Regions from separate parts of the Sinorhizobium sp. NG07B genome, predicted to be linked through region 1. Evidence: predicted binding sites of a transcription regulator. Region 1 holds the regulator's gene; each other region holds the start of a gene.
What was found. The regulator HrcA, encoded in region 1, represses chaperone genes, less so after heat shock. The targets are predictions, from matches to a motif close to GTTAGCACTCNCNNNNNGNGAGTGCTAAC.
Positions count from the first base shown of each region.

Region 2: groES (co-chaperone GroES) is a predicted target of HrcA. The motif match lies at 2,496-2,524, and genes of this name have one in related genera.
Region 3: CO664_RS20865 (co-chaperone GroES) is a predicted target of HrcA. The motif match lies at 1,288-1,316, and genes of this name have one in related genera.
Region 4: groES (co-chaperone GroES) is a predicted target of HrcA. The motif match lies at 1,641-1,669, and genes of this name have one in related genera.

Region 1 is NZ_NWTD01000001.1:230,750-234,960, reverse strand. It holds gene CO664_RS01215 (D-arabinono-1,4-lactone oxidase) at 1-158, shown strand, start outside; gene CO664_RS01210 (hypothetical protein) at 283-639, opposite strand; gene grpE (nucleotide exchange factor GrpE) at 652-1,278, opposite strand; gene hrcA (heat-inducible transcriptional repressor HrcA) at 1,438-2,508, opposite strand; gene rph (ribonuclease PH) at 2,665-3,384, shown strand; gene CO664_RS01190 (VOC family protein) at 3,437-3,853, shown strand; gene rdgB (RdgB/HAM1 family non-canonical purine NTP pyrophosphatase) at 3,889-4,211, shown strand, end outside.
Region 2 is NZ_NWTD01000012.1:132,219-136,429, reverse strand. It holds gene CO664_RS26030 (class I SAM-dependent methyltransferase) at 1-97, opposite strand, end outside; gene groL (chaperonin GroEL) at 387-2,015, opposite strand; gene groES (co-chaperone GroES) at 2,054-2,368, opposite strand; gene nodD2 (transcriptional regulator NodD2) at 2,766-3,722, opposite strand; gene CO664_RS26010 (LLM class flavin-dependent oxidoreductase) at 4,020-4,211, opposite strand, start outside.
Region 3 is NZ_NWTD01000006.1:232,115-236,325, reverse strand. It holds gene CO664_RS20875 (Hsp20/alpha crystallin family protein) at 58-567, opposite strand; gene CO664_RS20870 (Hsp20 family protein) at 666-1,127, opposite strand; gene CO664_RS20865 (co-chaperone GroES) at 1,464-1,778, shown strand; gene groL (chaperonin GroEL) at 1,808-3,436, shown strand; gene CO664_RS20855 (Do family serine endopeptidase) at 3,622-4,211, shown strand, end outside.
Region 4 is NZ_NWTD01000004.1:74,123-78,333, forward strand. It holds gene groL (chaperonin GroEL) at 1-1,212, opposite strand, end outside; gene groES (co-chaperone GroES) at 1,287-1,583, opposite strand; gene CO664_RS15030 (sulfurtransferase/chromate resistance protein) at 1,849-2,676, shown strand; gene chrA (chromate efflux transporter) at 2,673-4,031, shown strand; gene CO664_RS15040 (TIGR01459 family HAD-type hydrolase) at 4,147-4,211, shown strand, end outside.

The DNA of each region.
Region 1 (4,211 bases):
AATATGGCTCGCGCCCGCATTGGGGCAAGCTGCACTTCTTGGGCGCCGAAGACGTGACGGCGCTCTATCCGCGCTCCGGCGATTTCCGGGCGCTACGGGCGAAGGTCGATCCGGAGGGCCGCTTCCTGAACGACCATCTCCGGCAGCTTTTTGGGTAGGACCCCTGCGAGGTCGTTTGCAAGCAAGCAACGTCAAACGCCGCTTCACCTTACGCGGTCGCTCCAAACGCGGGTCGGAGGAATAGCTGCGGCACTGAGCCCGGGCAAGCAGCACACCAAAATATCAGACGCTCAATAACGACCCGTTGTACCAAACATCCTCATAATTCCCGCTAATCAGAAATCGCCATCCGGGCGGCAAAGCAAGATACTTCTGAATCTCAGGATACCAACCAGCCAAATGCCGCACATGCAGTGGTTTAAAGAAATCCGTGTCCGCAGATAGCATTTCACCGGCCCATATATACCAGCCGGTGGTGTCGCCTTCGGGCGGATGACGCAAGCCATTTATGGGCGTTTTACCATCCCAGCCGTTCAGAGCGATCCCTACCTTCATCCCTGGTGGTGAAAGGTAGTAAGCCGTGCCGTATTTCGCGCAGATTTCTTTCTGCGCATTTTCGACTGCGTCGGTCAGATCCAACCTCCTCCGCCCTCAGGCGGCAGGCGTCTCGCTTTCCGCGGCGGCGACCTTCGGGCCACCCTTGGCGACGCCGACCATGGCCGGGCGCAACACGCGCTCGCCGATCGTGTAGCCGGCCTGGACCACCTGGACGACCGTGTTGTTCGGAACCTCGGTGTTCGGAACCTCGAACATCGCCTGGTGGAAGTTCGGATCGAATTTCTGGCCGGTCGGGTCCAGCTGCTTGACGCCGTGGCGCTCGAGCGCCGCCAGCATGGAGCGCTCGGTCATCTCGACGCCTTCGATCAGCGCGGCGAGGCCGGCATCGGCGGATTCCCTTGCTTCGGCCGGAATGGCTTCCAGCGCGCGGCGCAGATTGTCGGAGACGGCCAGCATGTCACGCGCAAAGCCGGCGACGGAATAAGACTTGGCGTCCTTCACCTCGCGCTCGGTGCGCCGGCGCAGATTGTCCATCTCGGCGGCGAGGCGAAGATATTTATCGCGCAGCTCCGCACTTTCGGCCTTGGCGAGCTCCAGCGGGTCCGGCGCAGCGGCAGAAGTCTCGGCCTCCGGCTTCTCCACCGCGTCCGGCGCGGCGGCCTTTGCAACCTCTTCCGGCGCTGCGGCCTCAGCTCCGTTCTTGTTCGTTTCGTCGGTCATGACGGTCTCCGAATGTCTTGTCTTTGGCGTGTTCGGCATCATCAAACCAGCGGAAGTCGCTTTGCTTGAACGTTCTGTTGCCTGGATTTGAAGCCGATATCGAGGTTTGAGCCCGAAAAATCAAGGGTCCAATCGGTCTATTCGTCCAAAAGGATTCGCTCAGCGCGACAGTCGCGACATGAGCTGGGCGGTGTAATCGACCATGGGCACGATCCGGGAGTAATTGAGCCGCGTCGGGCCGATGACGCCGACGGCGCCGACGATCCGGTCGTCGCTGTCGCGATAGGGTGCGACGATCAGCGACGATCCGGAGAGCGAAAACAGCTTGTTTTCCGAGCCGATGAAGATGCGCACACCCGGACCGCTTTCGGCAAGATTGAGAAGCTCGATCAGGCTGTCCTTCTTTTCGAGATCGTCGAACAGCATGCGCAGCCGCTCGATGTCCTCGCTTCCTTCCAGGCCCTCGAGCAGGTTGGCACGTCCGCGCACGATCAGGCGCGCCGGCTTCTCGTCGCCCTCGCTGCCCGACCAGATCGCAAGGCCACGCTCGACCAGGTCCTGCGACAGCGCGTCGAGTTCGCCGCGCACGGTCTTCTTGACCTTTTCGAGCTGGGCGCGCAGTTCCGGAATGGTCTGCCCGGCAAGATGGGCATTGACGAAGTTCGCCGCCTCGGTGAGCTGCGCGCTGGTGACGCCCGCCGGCAGCTCGATGATGCGGTTCTCCACCTGGTCGTGATCGCCGACGAGGACCGCAAGCGCCTTGGTTGGCGCGAGCCGGATGAATTCGACGTGTTTCAGCACCGGATCGCTTTTGGTGGTGATGACGAGGCCGGCGCCGCGGGACATGCCGGAAAGCATCTGGCTTGCCTCAGTGAGAAGACTTTCGACCGGTTGGTCCCGCCGCACCTGCCGCTCGATCGAGGTCCGCTCCTCGGCGGAAAGGTTGCCGACCTGCATGAAAGCATCGACGAAGAAGCGCAGGCCTGTCTGGGTCGGCAAGCGGCCCGCACTGACATGCGGCGAATAAATGAGCCCCAGATCCTCGAGATCGCTCATCACGTTACGCACCGAGGCGGGCGACAGCGACATCGGCAGGAGGCGGGAGAGATTGCGTGAACCGAGCGGCTCGCCGCTTTCCAGATAGGTTTCCACGATGCGGCGGAAGATCTCGCCGGAGCGCTCGTCCAGCGTCGATGCGATCCCCTGCTTTTGAGGGTTGCGCAGTACCATGTCACTCCATGCAAACAACCGTTCGTGTCGCCGAAGAATATAGTGATCCGCCGGGGCAATGGCAAAAGGGAAAAATCACCGTCCCGGCCCGATATCAGGCGGTTCCCTTTGGGGGCGCCATGATCTAGAAGGCTGCTGAGAACACAGGAGTTGAAGATGCGGCCATCCGGCAGAAAAACCGACCAAATGCGCAAGGTTTCCTTCGAGCGCAATTTCTCCAAGCATGCGGAAGGGTCCTGTCTGGTGCGCTTCGGCGACACGCACGTGCTCTGTACCGCGAGTCTCGAAGAGAAGGTCCCCGCCTGGCTGCGCAACGGCGGCAAGGGCTGGATCACGGCGGAATACGGGATGCTGCCGCGGGCGACCGGCGAGCGGATGAAACGCGAGGCGGCCGCCGGCAGACAGAGCGGCCGCACACAGGAGATCCAGCGGCTGATCGGCCGTTCGCTCCGGGCCGTCGTCGATCTGCCGGCGCTCGGCGAGCGGCAGATTTCGATCGACTGCGACGTGCTCCAGGCGGATGGCGGCACCCGAACCGCCTCGATCACCGGCGCCTGGATTGCCCTGCACGACTGCCTGAAATGGATGGAAGCGCGCAACATGATCAAGGTCGAGAGGGTGCTCAAGGACCATGTCGCCGCCATCTCCTGCGGCATCTTCGCCAACCAGGCGGTGGTCGACCTCGACTATCTGGAAGACTCGGCCGCTGAAACCGACGCCAATTTCGTCATGACGGGCAGCGGCGGTCTCGTCGAGATCCAGGGAACGGCGGAAGGAAAACCCTTCAGCGAGGAAGAGTTCGCAAGCCTGATGCAACTCGCCAAGGACGGCATCGCCGAGCTCGTGGCGCTGCAGAAGCAGGCGATCGCCGGCTAGCGGTAGGCGGGGCGCGCGCGCCCGCTTTGGCTGACAGAGGAGAGGATTGGCATTGGCTCCGGCTCTTGAGGGCATCCTCGAAACCGCACTCTATGCGCACGATCTCGATGCGGCCGAGGCATTCTACGGCAACGTGCTCGGACTGACGCGAATCACCCGCGTCGGCAATCGTCACGTCTTCTTCCGCTGCGGCGACGGGGTGCTGCTGATCTTCAACCCGGCGGAAACGATAAAGCCGCCCGTGGCCGGCGCATTGCCGGTGCCGCCGCATGGCACGCAAGGCAAGGGGCACATGTGTTTCCGCGTCGGCGGACAGGCGCTCGACGCCTGGAAGGCGAAGCTGGAGGCGGCAGGGATTGCGATCGAGGCGGACATCCGCTGGCCGAACGGCGCCCGCTCCTTCTACTTCCGCGACCCGGCCGGAAACAGCCTTGAATGCGCGGAGCCCGGCCTCTGGGCCCTCGATTGATGACGCTTTGAACGTTTGGACGGAACGAAACTCGAATGCGCAAACTGGTTGACAAGACACTCGTGGTCGCAAGCCACAATGCCGGCAAGATCCGCGAAATCCGTGACCTGATCGGACCGCTCGGCTTCGAGGCAAAATCGGCCGCCGATCTCAATTTCATCGAGCCGGACGAGACCGGCACGACCTTCGAGGAGAACGCGACGATCAAGGCGCTCGCCTCTGCCAAAGCCTCCGGCCTGCCGGCACTTTCGGACGATTCGGGCCTTGCCATCGATGCGCTCGGCGGCGCTCCCGGCGTCTACACCGCCAATTGGGCGGAACGCGACGACGGCAGCCGCGACTTCGCGATGGCCATGGA
Region 2 (4,211 bases), on a different contig from region 1:
GCACGATCAGATCCAGCCCGAACTCCCGTATCTGCCGCGGAAAAGTTCTCTGTTGGCTAGACCTGAGTGTTGCCCTGATTTCGTCGAGTTCGCTCAAATGTTCCCTCCGAGATGGGGACGCGCTAGAGATGCCGGCCGCTCAACTGTTTTATGCTCACGGGGCTCAGGCCTTGAGGCAAAATATGCGGGTCATGCAGCCGAATGTTTGCGGCACGTCGACTTCCACAGACAAGCCGGCGTTGAATGTTGCCCCCGCGCGACAAGTGCAGCGGCTTTATTCAGCCCCGTCGAGTGTCGCTGGAAATACCAACGACCCCGGCGGGGCCGAACAACCTTATTTGAAGCTCTCGGCTAGCCGAAGATGCGGAACGCGGCTGCAGGCGGGACTAGAAGTCCATTCCACCGCCGGGCGGCATTGCCGGCGGAGCTTCCTTCTTCGGCTTCTCGGCGATCATCGCTTCGGTGGTGACGAGCAGGCCGGCAATCGAGGCCGCATCCTGCAGCGCGGTGCGGACGACCTTGGCAGGATCGATCACGCCCATCGAGAAGAGATCGCCGAATTCCCCCGTCTGGGCATTCCAGCCATGGGAGAATTCCGCCTTCTCGCGCAGCTTGCCGACGATGATCGAGCCTTCCGCACCAGCGTTTTCCGCGATCTGGCGCGCCGGAGCTTCGATGGCGCGGCGAACGATCTCGACGCCGACCCTCTGGTCGTCATTGACGGTCTGCACGCCATCGAGAGCCTTGACTGCACGCAGAAGCGCCACGCCGCCACCCGGCAGGATGCCTTCCTCGACCGCCGCTCGGGTTGCATGCAGCGCATCGTCAACGCGGTCCTTGCGTTCCTTTACTTCGACTTCCGTCGAGCCGCCGACGCGGATGACCGCGACGCCACCGGCGAGCTTGGCGAGGCGCTCCTGCAACTTCTCGCGATCATAGTCGGACGTCGTCTCTTCAATTTGCGCCTTGATCTGCGCGACGCGGCCGTCGATGTCGGCTTTGGTGCCGGCGCCGTCGATGATCGTGGTGTTCTCCTTCTCGATCGAGACCTTCTTGGCGCGGCCGAGCATGTCGAGCGTGACGTTCTCCAGCTTGATCCCAAGGTCTTCGGAGATCACGGTGCCTGCCGTGAGGATTGCAATATCCTCGAGCATGACCTTGCGCCGGTCGCCGAAGCCAGGGGCCTTGACGGCCGCGACCTTCAGTCCGCCGCGCAGCTTGTTGACGACGAGGGTGGCAAGCGCCTCGCCTTCGACATCCTCGGCGATGATGAGGAGCGGCTTGCCCGATTGTACGGCAGCTTCGAGAACAGGCAGCATCGCCTGCAGGTTGGAGAGCTTCTTTTCGTGGATCAAGATGTAGGGTTCCTCGAACTCTACCCGCATCTTATCCTGGTTGGTTATGAAATAGGGTGAGATGTAACCCCGGTCGAACTGCATTCCCTCGACCACCTCAAGTTCCGTCTCCGCGGTCTTGGCTTCCTCGACGGTGATCACGCCGTCATTGCCGACCTTCTCCATTGCTTCGGCGAGGTAACGGCCGATGCCCGCATCACCGTTTGCCGAGATGGTGCCGACCTGGGCGATTTCCTCATTCTTCGAAACTTCCCGCGCTTTGGCTTTCAGCTCGGCAACGAGCGTGTCGACGGCGAGGTCGATGCCTCGTTTCAAGTCCATCGGGTTCATGCCGGAAGCAACGGCCTTTGCGCCCTCCCTGACGATCGCCTGCGCGAGCACCGTCGCGGTCGTGGTGCCGTCGCCGGCGATGTCACTCGTTTTCGAGGCCACCTCGCGCAGCATCTGCGCACCCATGTTCTCGAACTTGTCCTCAAGCTCGATCTCCTTCGCCACGGTAACGCCATCCTTGGTGATGCGCGGGGCGCCGAACGATTTGTCGATGACGACATTGCGGCCTTTTGGCCCCAGCGTCACCTTTACTGCGTTGGCAAGCGTATCGACGCCGCGCAACATGCGATCTCGGGCATCGGAATGGAATTTTACGTCTTTTGCACCCATGGTTCACTCCTTCGCTGAATTCTGGTCAGTGGCAGCTCTCAGGCGGCCTTTTTATCCGCGCCCAAATCTTCGATGATGCCGAGCACGTCGGCTTCCTTGAGGATCAGCAGGTCCTCGCCGTCGATCTTGATCTCCGTGCCCGACCATTTGCCGAAGAGCACGCGATCTCCGACCTTGACGTCCAACGCGACGAGTTGACCTTGCTCATTGCGAGCACCCGGGCCGACGGCGATCACCTCGCCTTCCTGTGGTTTCTCCTTGGCTGTATCGGGGATGATGATGCCGGCTTTGGTTTTCTCTTCGGACGAGACGCGGCGGACAAGAATGCGATCGTGAAGCGGTTGGAACTTCATGCCTTCCTCCTGGATAAAATCAATCGACGATGCTCTTCGCCGGACGAATGCACTGCGGACGGGCAAGGCCGCTCCGGCTACTGGCAGCGGTTGATTCTGGTTCAGTTGAAAACTGAATTCAAGAGTTTTTAGCACTCTTTGGTCGAGAGTGCTAAAGTGACGCAGCCAACCGATGGAGCTTGGCTCACACGGACATCGAGAGGCCATACGAGCCCTGGTCGATTGAGAAGCGGCTTAACCTACCAGTTGGCTCGCCCGGCACTTGGGCAGAAGGCCGCCTTGCGTCGAGGAAACAATGTCGAGGATTTCAAAAGAGGCGGCGGCAACACCGTCTTCATGGAAGGCGGGCGATGAGGAGGCGCAGTTGTCGGGAGCAGCGCCTCATCGCGCGGCGGATTTAGCGAATGACGCGACTAAAGCACGGATCCAGAGGTTCCTGGGCACGCGGCGAGACCATACGCGACGCCTCCTCTACGAGCATCTCACGCAGCCAACGACTTGCCGGATCACTATCGTGTGGGGCGGGCCATTGGATTGCTTCGATAAACGGGGGAAGTGGCAGCGGAACCTCGACGATCTGCAGGGGTATTGTTTTTGCGAAAAGCTGCGCCAACCGTAAGGGCATGGTTCCTATCCGCTCAGTGCCCAACAGCATGGGCGGGATCATGCTGAAACCCTGCACTGCGACCTCGACACGTTTCTTGAAACCATGCTCGAGCAAATACCGTTCCTCGAACGAGGGCAACCGCGTATTTCCGAACTTCACCGCAACGTGGCCCATAGACATGTACCTCTCGAATGTGAGCGGCTCCGACAGCTGCTTGTTGGAGCGGCAACCGACGCACACAAATTTATCCTCGAACAGTGCTGAGTGAGGATGCTGCGACATGAACGCTTCCGGCATGATCAGAAAATCGATTTCGCCTCGCCGCAGTAGCTCCTCGAAGTCGTCCGCAACCGGCAGACAATCGAAGCTGACGCCGGGAGCTTCCCGCGCCGCACGCTCCACCACCTTTTCGAAAAGCACGAGCGTGACGTAATCGGAGAGCACGATTTTAAAGCGGCGATCTGAGTGGGCCGGTTTAAACGGCTCCCAGGAAACAATGGAGTGCTGGATCTGCAGCAGAGCCTCGCGCACCGCGGGGGCGAGCCCTTCCGCACGCGGCGTCGGGATAAATTCGCGCCCCGCCATTGCAAACAGCTCATCACGAAAATAGCTGCGCAGCCGGGCAACGGCCGCGCTCATCGCCGGCTGACTGAGATTGATGCGGCGCGCCGCCGCCGTGAGGTTGCGCTCGGTCATCAAAGCATCGAGCGCGACGAGGAGATTTAGATCAAGGCCCTTGAACCGCATGCTTCATCTATCCATAACGTGGATGGTTGCCATCCCAAATTGCCAGCATTCTTTATTAGTAATACAAATTGTTCGAAATCAAGGCAGCCGCCGCCACATTCATGCAGGGTAACCCGAGCTGGTCGGATAACCCTTCGGTCGCCTTCGCTGCCGTCTAGCCGCGCGCACGACAAAGCCGTCCAAGTCCACAGGGGAGACAGACAGAACATTCGCTGGAAGTTGCTTTTGAATTATGCCTGCTACGCCCTTTATCACCACTTACGTTGAGCTGGGCCGCATGGAGTCTCGGCCGAGCCGTTAGGGCGTGACCGCGTTGATCGCAGGGATGATCTTGTCTCCCCAAAGTTCAATTTGCCTCAGCATCGTCTTGTGGTCGAAATCGCCCAATTGCGTCTGAACGGCAATCTGAGTGGGTTTCAGCACACTAATTTCTTCAAGCAGGCGATCGATCACCCGATTCACATTACCGATCGGCAGGTTCTCGCGCAT
Region 3 (4,211 bases), on a different contig from region 1:
AGGTTGTCGTCACCAGAATAGCCGGCCGGGCAATCGACCCGGCCGGCGGCGACGGTACTATTTGGCTTTATCGATGCTGATCCGCTTGACGTTGGCTCGCGCCTTCACGGTCTTAGGCAGTGTCACCGAGAGCAGGCCGTTCCTGAACGTTGCGGCGACCTTATTCTCATCGACCTGGCCACCAAGAGCCAGCCGCCGTTCGAAGCGCCCGTAGTAGCGCTCTGTGAACCGGCGGCCATTGTCCTCCGTTTCCGATTTCTTCTCGCCGCGAAGCGTTAGCACACCATCGTCCAGCAGCACCTCGACATCGTCTGGATCAATCCCCGGCACCTCCGCTGTCACGCGGATCTCGTTGTCGTTCTCCTCGATCTCCACTGTCGGCCACGAGCCATTGAAGGACGTCGCAGCACCGAACAACGAGGGCTGGCCAAAACCGCGGAAGACGTCGTCAAACAGCCGGTTTACATTGCGGTGCAGCGAAAGGAACGGATCTAGGTCATCGCCGCGAAAGGCGCTTGGAACCTGGCTGCTGCTACGATTCCAGGGGATCAGGTCACGTACATTCATGGCTTCATCCTTTCTTCGGTTTCGTTCACTCCTTTTTTTGCGCTCTCTCCCGGCCCTCGCCTTCGAAAGCAGCCGAGGCTCGAGCGGCGCGCGCCGGTTTAGGCTGCCTTGTCGCCTTCGATCTGCTTCGAAGCGGGCTTGGTCACTTCGGTTTGGATGGTGATCCGATGTGGCTTCATCTCCTCAGGGATCTCCCTCCTGAGATTAATGACAAGCAACCCGTTTTCGAGCTTTGCGCCCTCGACAAAGACATGATCGGCGAGTTCGAATTTACGCTCGAACGGCCGTACGGCGAGCCCCTGATGGAGGTACTGTGCCTCCTCATCCTTGGACTTGGCGCCGTTGACCATGAGCATGTTCGCCTCATGGGTGATCGTCAGGTCGTCTTCGGCAAATCCCGCTACCGCGATTTCGATTCGGTAGGAATCTTCGCCAAGTTTCACGATGTTGTAGGGCGGCCAGTTTTCAGCGTTCAGACTGGCGTTTTCCAGCAGATCGAACATGCGATCGAAGCCGATGCTCGACCTGTAGAAGGGGGTAAAGTCGAGGCTTGTTCTCATAGCTACATCCTCCGTAGAGCAACATAGATACGAGGAAGCGCCAAGAAGCTCGGCGCTCCCTGACCAGGCCGACCCCAATGGGGCGTCGGCAGAAATGAGTTGGGGATCCCACCGCGTTACGTCAAGGGGGTGGCGGGAAATGAAGCTATAAATTCATGGGATTAGCACTCACATGGATCGAGTGCTAAAAAATTGCGCCGCCCTCTTGAAACTCGAAAAATCAGAAACCAGATCGATTGGCGCGATGCCAAAACATCGTGCGTCCCGCGTCGGATTCGAGCCGGATGCGGCGCGGAGGAGCTTCTAAGAAATCTGTTTGTCCACGAGGTAAGCGACATGACGTTCCGTCCCCTGCATGACCGCATCCTGGTCCGCCGCATTGTAGCCGAGGAAAAGACGGCCGGCGGCATCATCATCCCCGATACGGCGAAGGAAAAGCCGCAGGAAGGCGAGGTCATCGCCGTCGGCCCGGGCGCACGCGATGACAGCGGCAAGCTCGTCGAGCTCGACGTCAAAGCCGGCGATCGCATCCTGTTCGGTAAATGGTCCGGTACAGAAATCAAGCTCAATGGTGAGGAGCTTCTGATCATGAAGGAATCCGACGTCATGGGCGTGATCGAGAACGAAGCCTCGGCGAAGAAGGCCGCCTGAGAGCCGGGCCAATTGGAGGAGTAGAAAAAATGGCTGCCAAGGAAGTGAGATTCCATACGGAAGCCCGCGAGAAGATGCTTCGCGGCGTCGACATTCTCGCCAATGCGGTGAAGGTGACGTTGGGCCCGAAGGGTCGCAATGTGGTGCTCGACAAATCGTTCGGCGCTCCACGGATCACCAAGGACGGCGTCACCGTCGCCAAGGAGATCGAGCTTGAGGACAAGTTCGAGAACATGGGCGCCCAGATGGTGCGCGAAGTGGCATCAAAGACCAGTGACATCGCCGGCGACGGCACCACCACGGCAACGGTTCTCGCCCAGGCGATCGTCAAGGAGGGAGCGAAAGCCGTGGCCTCGGGAATGAACCCGATGGACCTCAAGCGTGGCGTCGACAAGGCGGTGGAGGCTGTGGTCGAGGAGCTGCGCAGCAATGCCCGCAAAGTCACCAGAAACGATGAGATCGCCCAGGTCGGCACCATCTCGGCCAATGGCGACACGGAGATTGGCCGCTTCCTCGCAGAAGCGATGGAAAAGGTCGGCAACGAAGGAGTGATCACGGTCGAAGAAGCCAAGACCGCGGTCACGGAGCTCGAAGTCGTGGAGGGCATGCAGTTCGACCGCGGTTACCTCTCGCCCTATTTCGTGACCAATCCCGAAAAGATGCGCGTCGAGCTGGAGGAGCCCTATGTGCTCATCCACGAGAAGAAGCTGTCCAATCTGCAGGCGCTGCTTCCGGTTCTCGAATCTGTCGTTCAATCCGGCAAACCGCTGCTGATTATCGCCGAGGACGTCGAGGGTGAAGCGCTCGCCACGCTCGTCGTCAACAAGCTGCGTGGCGGCCTGAAGGTCGCTGCAGTGAAAGCGCCTGGTTTTGGCGACCGCCGCAAGGCCATGCTCGAGGACATCGCCATTCTGACCGGCGGTACTGCGATCTCCGAGGATCTCGGCATCAAGCTCGAGAACGTCACGCTCGAAATGCTCGGCCGCGCCAAGAAGGTGGTTGTCGAGAAGGAAAACACGACCATCGTCGACGGCGCTGGTTCGAAGACGGAGATCCAGGGTCGCGTCGCCCAGATCAAGGCGCAGATCGAGGAGACCACCTCGGACTATGATCGCGAGAAGCTGCAGGAGCGTCTCGCCAAGCTCGCCGGCGGTGTTGCCGTGATCCGCGTGGGGGGCTCGACCGAGGTCGAAGTCAAGGAACGCAAGGACCGCGTCGATGACGCAATGCATGCAACGCGGGCGGCTGTCGAGGAGGGCGTGCTGCCCGGCGGTGGCGTCGCTTTGCTGCGAGCCGTCAAGGCCCTGGACGGCGTTCAGACCGAGAACGCCGATCAGAGGCATGGCATCGAGATCGTGCGCCGTGCGATCGAAGCGCCGGTGCGCCAGATCGCCGAGAACGCGGGTGCCGAAGGCTCGATAATCGTCGGCAAGCTGCGCGAGAAATCCGAATTTGGCTATGGCTGGAACGCCCAGACCAACGAGTTCGGTGACCTTTACGAGCAGGGTGTGATCGATCCGGTCAAAGTCGTTCGAACCGCGCTGCAGGACGCCGCTTCGGTCGCCGGGCTGCTGATTACCACCGAGGCAATGGTCGCCGAGAAGCCGAAGAAGGAGGCGCCGGTTCCGCCGATGCCGCCTGGAGGTATGGACTTCTGACGGAAGCGATGGGTTCGCGCCTCAGGGGCGCGGACCCATCGAACCATGGCTTGCCCCTCGATGGGTGAAGCGTTCGAACATGGTTTGCAGCAGGGCGGCAGGAGCCCGAGATCGGCTCCAAGGAGGCCGGACCCGAGGCCCGTCAGCCCGCTCCGAAGGAGGATCTAACAAAATCGGGGCCAAAAATGACCACGCGTTCGTCGAAATTTGTTGGCGTATTCGCCGCACTCGTTCTCGTTATGGTTTCTGGGCCGCTGCCGGCGGCGCAGCCGCAGGCCGCCCTTTCATCAAGCACTCAACGGTCGCTCGCTGACGTCCTGGAAGAGATCACGCCGGCGGTCGTCAACATTGCTGTGAGGTCTCGCACACCTGCCGAAACCAACCCTCTGTATAATGATCCGTTTTTCCGCCGCTATTTCAACCTGCCTGAGCAGCAGCAGCGGCTGAGCGCCGGTTCCGGCGTCATCGTTGACGCCGAAAATGGCTATATCCTCACCAACCACCACGTCGTCGCCGACGCCGGCGAGATTGCGGTGACGCTGAAGGACCGCCGTCGCTTCACCGCTGAACTGGTGGGCAGCGATCAGGCAACCGATATTGCTTTGCTGAAGATCGAGGCTGAAAAGCTGACGGCGCTGCCCTTGGGCGATTCCAATGCTCTCCGGGTCGGCGACTCCGTTGTTGCGATCGGCAACCCGTTCGGACTGGGTCAGACCGCAACCTCCGGCATTGTCAGCGCTCTTGGGCGTGGCGGCATCAATGTCGAGGGTTATGA
Region 4 (4,211 bases), on a different contig from region 1:
GCGCGTCGCGTTGAGGGCGTCGTCGATGCGGTCCTTCTTTTCCTTCACTTCGACTTCCGTCGCACCGCCGACGCGAATAACGGCAACGCCGCCAGCGAGCTTGGCAAGGCGCTCCTGCAGCTTCTCACGGTCGTAGTCAGAAGTGGTTTCTTCGATCTGGGCCTTGATCTGGGCGACGCGGCCTTCGATGTCGGCCTTCTGGCCGGCGCCGTCGACGATCGTCGTGTTTTCCTTGGAGATCGAGACCTTCTTCGCACGGCCGAGCATGTCGAGCGTGACGTTTTCGAGCTTGATGCCGAGGTCCTCGGAGATCACCGTGCCGCCCGTCAGGATGGCGATGTCTTCGAGCATGGCCTTGCGGCGGTCGCCGAAGCCCGGGGCCTTGACGGCAGCGATCTTCAGGCCGCCGCGCAGCTTGTTGACGACGAGCGTTGCAAGCGCTTCGCCTTCGACGTCTTCAGCGATGATGAGGAGCGGCTTGCCGCTCTGAACGACGGCTTCGAGAACCGGGAGCATCGCCTGGAGGTTCGAGAGCTTCTTCTCGTGCAGGAGAATGAACGCGTCTTCGAGGTCGGCGACCATCTTTTCCGGGTTGGTGACGAAGTAGGGCGACAGGTAGCCGCGGTCGAACTGCATGCCTTCGACGACTTCGAGTTCGGTCTCGGCGGTCTTGGCTTCTTCAACCGTGATGACGCCTTCGTTGCCGACCTTCTGCATCGCTTCGGCGATGTCGAGGCCGATCTGCTTTTCACCGTTTGCCGAAATCGTGCCGACCTGGGCGACTTCTGCCGAGGTGTTGATCTTCTTGGCCTTGGCGAGCAGGTCCTTGACGACTTCGGTGACGGCGAGGTCGATGCCGCGCTTCAGGTCCATCGGGTTCATGCCGGCAGCAACGGCCTTGGCGCCTTCGCGAACGATCGCCTGGGCAAGAACGGTTGCGGTCGTGGTGCCGTCGCCGGCGATGTCGTTGGTCTTCGAAGCGACTTCGCGGACCATCTGGGCGCCCATGTTCTCGAACTTGTCTTCGAGTTCGATTTCCTTGGCGACCGAAACGCCGTCCTTGGTGATGCGCGGAGCGCCGAAGGACTTGTCGATAACGACGTTGCGGCCCTTCGGGCCGAGCGTCACCTTGACCGCATCGGCGAGGATGTCGACGCCGCGCAGCATCTTTTCGCGCGCGGTACGGCCGAACTTGACTTCTTTAGCTGCCATTTTTGAAAGCTCCTGGTTTCGAAGTTCCGGGACGCACCCGGTTTCAAATTACGGAAGTTGGGGTTGCGGGCCGATCAGCCGATGATGCCCATGATGTCGGCTTCCTTCATGATCAGAAGGTCTTCGCCGTTGATCTTGACTTCGGTGCCGGACCACTTGCCGAACAGGACGCGGTCACCAGCCTTGACGTCGAGCGGAACAACCTTGCCGCTTTCGTCACGGGCACCCGAACCGACAGCCACGATTTCGCCTTCTTGCGGCTTTTCCTTCGCGGTGTCCGGAATGATGATGCCGCCCTTGGTCTTTTCCTCAGACTCGACGCGGCGGACGACAACGCGGTCGTGCAGCGGACGGAAGTTGGTGCTTGCCATTGTCTAATCCCTCGATCAAATGACATTGCGGATCGTTCATCGATCCGGTGGATGGGTGTTAGCACTCCTGCTTAAAGAGTGCTAGCGCCGCCGAGATAAGGCTGGCTACCGAACGAGTCAAGGATCCGCTTCGAGATTTTTTTGCCGGCCGCGAGCGTTGACATGAAATGCCGTTTTTTGTTTGATGGATCTATGGGGTAAGCGAATGCCCCACGAGGCGTCATGCTGGAATTTCGCGTCCAACAGCTATCAAGGACGTCGTATCATGGCCTCGTTCAACTCCATCTCTCCTGAAAAACTTGCCCGGCTGGTCGGCACGCCGAAAGCTCCCGTCCTCATCGATGTTCGCGATGAGGACGATTTCACCGCCGATCCCCATCTCGTACCGTCCTCGTTCCACCGGACGCACGCCGATGCGCCCAAATGGGCGGACGAATACAAAGGACAGTGGGTCGTCGCGCTCTGCAAGCACGGCGGCAAGCTCAGCGAAGGCGTTGCCGCATGGCTTCGGCACGCCGGCGCGTCTGCGGAAATATTGGAAGGCGGTCTCGAAGCTTGGCGCGAGGCGGGTCTGCCTCTCGTCCCGGTGGCGAGCCTGCCGAATGCCGACCCTTCGGGCGGCTCGGTGTGGGTGACGCGATCCCGGCCGAAGATCGACCGCATCGCCTGCCCGTGGCTGATCCGCCGCTTCGTCGATCCGCGCGCCAGGTTCCTCTACGTCTCGCCGGCCGAGGTCGAGGCGGTCGGCGAACGCTTCGACGCAACGCCGTTCGACATCGAAGGCGTGTTCTGGAGCCACCGCGGCGACGATTGCACCTTCGACACGATGGTCAAGGAATTCCGCCTTTCCTTTCCCGCGCTCGAGCACGTCGCCCGGATCGTCCGCGGTGCCGACACGGACAGGCACGAGCTGGAACCGCAAGCGGCCGGTCTTCTCGCCGTATCGCTTGGCCTATCCCGAATGTATGCCGGCGACCTCGAACAGCTCGAGGCGGGGATGACTCTCTATGACGCGCTCTACCGCTGGGCGCGCGATGCGAGAGAGGAGAAGCACGATTGGGTATCGCACGGCGGCAAGGGGAAGCGGACGTGAACGACCAGGTATCGGCGGGCCTTCCGCCCGCCCATCCGACCTTTGCCGAAGCCGCGAAGGTCTGGGCAAGGATCGGCCTGTTGAGCTTCGGCGGGCCGGCCGGACAGATTGCGCTCATGCACCGGGAACTCGTCGAGGAGCGCCGCTGGATCTCGGAAAGCCGCTTCCTGCACGCGCTTAACTATTGCATGCTGCTGCCCGGCCCAGAGGCGCAACAACTCGCCACCTATATCGGCTGGCTCCTACACGGCACGCGCGGCGGGGTGGTGGCGGGCACGCTCTTCGTGATGCCGGGCTTTTTTGTCATCCTGGGCCTCTCGTCCGCCTATGCCCTGTTCCAGGAGACCAATTGGCTTGCGAGCCTCTTCTTCGGCCTTAAGGCCGCGGTGCTGGCGATCGTCATCGAGGCGCTGATCCGGCTTTCCCGCCGGGCGCTGAAAACCGGCTTCGATCGATGGCTCGCCATCCTGGCGTTCCTGGCGCTCTTCGTTTTCGCCGTGCCCTTTCCGCTGGTGGTCCTCGCGGCCGGCATCGCGGGCTATGTCGCTGCCCGCCATGCGCCGGCGCGGCGAGCGGCCGCGCATCAAGCGAAGGCTCCCGATCTTCCCTCCGTTATCGGCGCCGATTACCCCCACGGAAAGCCAAGCTGGGGGAGGGCGGCGGCAGTCATTGCCGTATGGGGCGCCCTCTGGCTGGCGCCCTTCCTCCTGATCGCGGCCATCGTCGGCGGACCGAATGTCTACACAGACATCGGCCTCTTCTTTTCGCAGATGGCGGTCGTCACTTTCGGCGGCGCCTATGCCGTTCTTGCCTATGTCGCACAGCAGGCGGTCGAGACCTATCACTGGCTGCGCCCCGGGGAGATGGTCGATGGCCTGGCGCTGGCGGAGACGACGCCGGGGCCGCTGGTGCTTGTGCTCGCCTTCGTCGGCTTCATGGGGGCGTACCGTGCGCCGATCGGTGTCGATGCGCTGACGTCGGGCGTGCTTGGCGCGACGCTTGCGACTTGGGTGACCTTCGTTCCGTGCTTTCTCTGGATCTTTCTCGGCGCGCCCTATGTCGAGCGGCTGCGCGCCAATGCGGCGCTCTCCGGTGCCCTGTCGGCGATCTCGGCGGCGGTCGCCGGCGTTATCCTCAACCTCGCCGTCTGGTTCGGCCTTCATGTCCTCTTTGGTCGCGTCGAGCGATTGGAGAGCGGCCCGCTCTCGCTTCCCTATCCGGATCCGGCGACGCTTCACCCTGCTGCTCTTTTCTTGACCGTCATTGCGGCCGTTTCGCTTTTCTGGTGGAAGCGCGGCATTTTCCAGACGCTCGCGATCTGTGCGGTGGCCGGCTGGTTGCTGATGCTTGTCTGATTGGCGGCATTTGCCGCCTATCTTGGGAACTGCGGCGTTTTTCTGTAGGCGAGGCTTGTATTCTTGGTCCTTCCTTGCGATGTCAGCCGGGAAGCCGAGTTTGCAGGAAGCCAGGATGGCCGTCAGGATCAACAGTTTTCGGGAAATCGCCAGCCGATACGACGTGGTGCTTTGCGATGT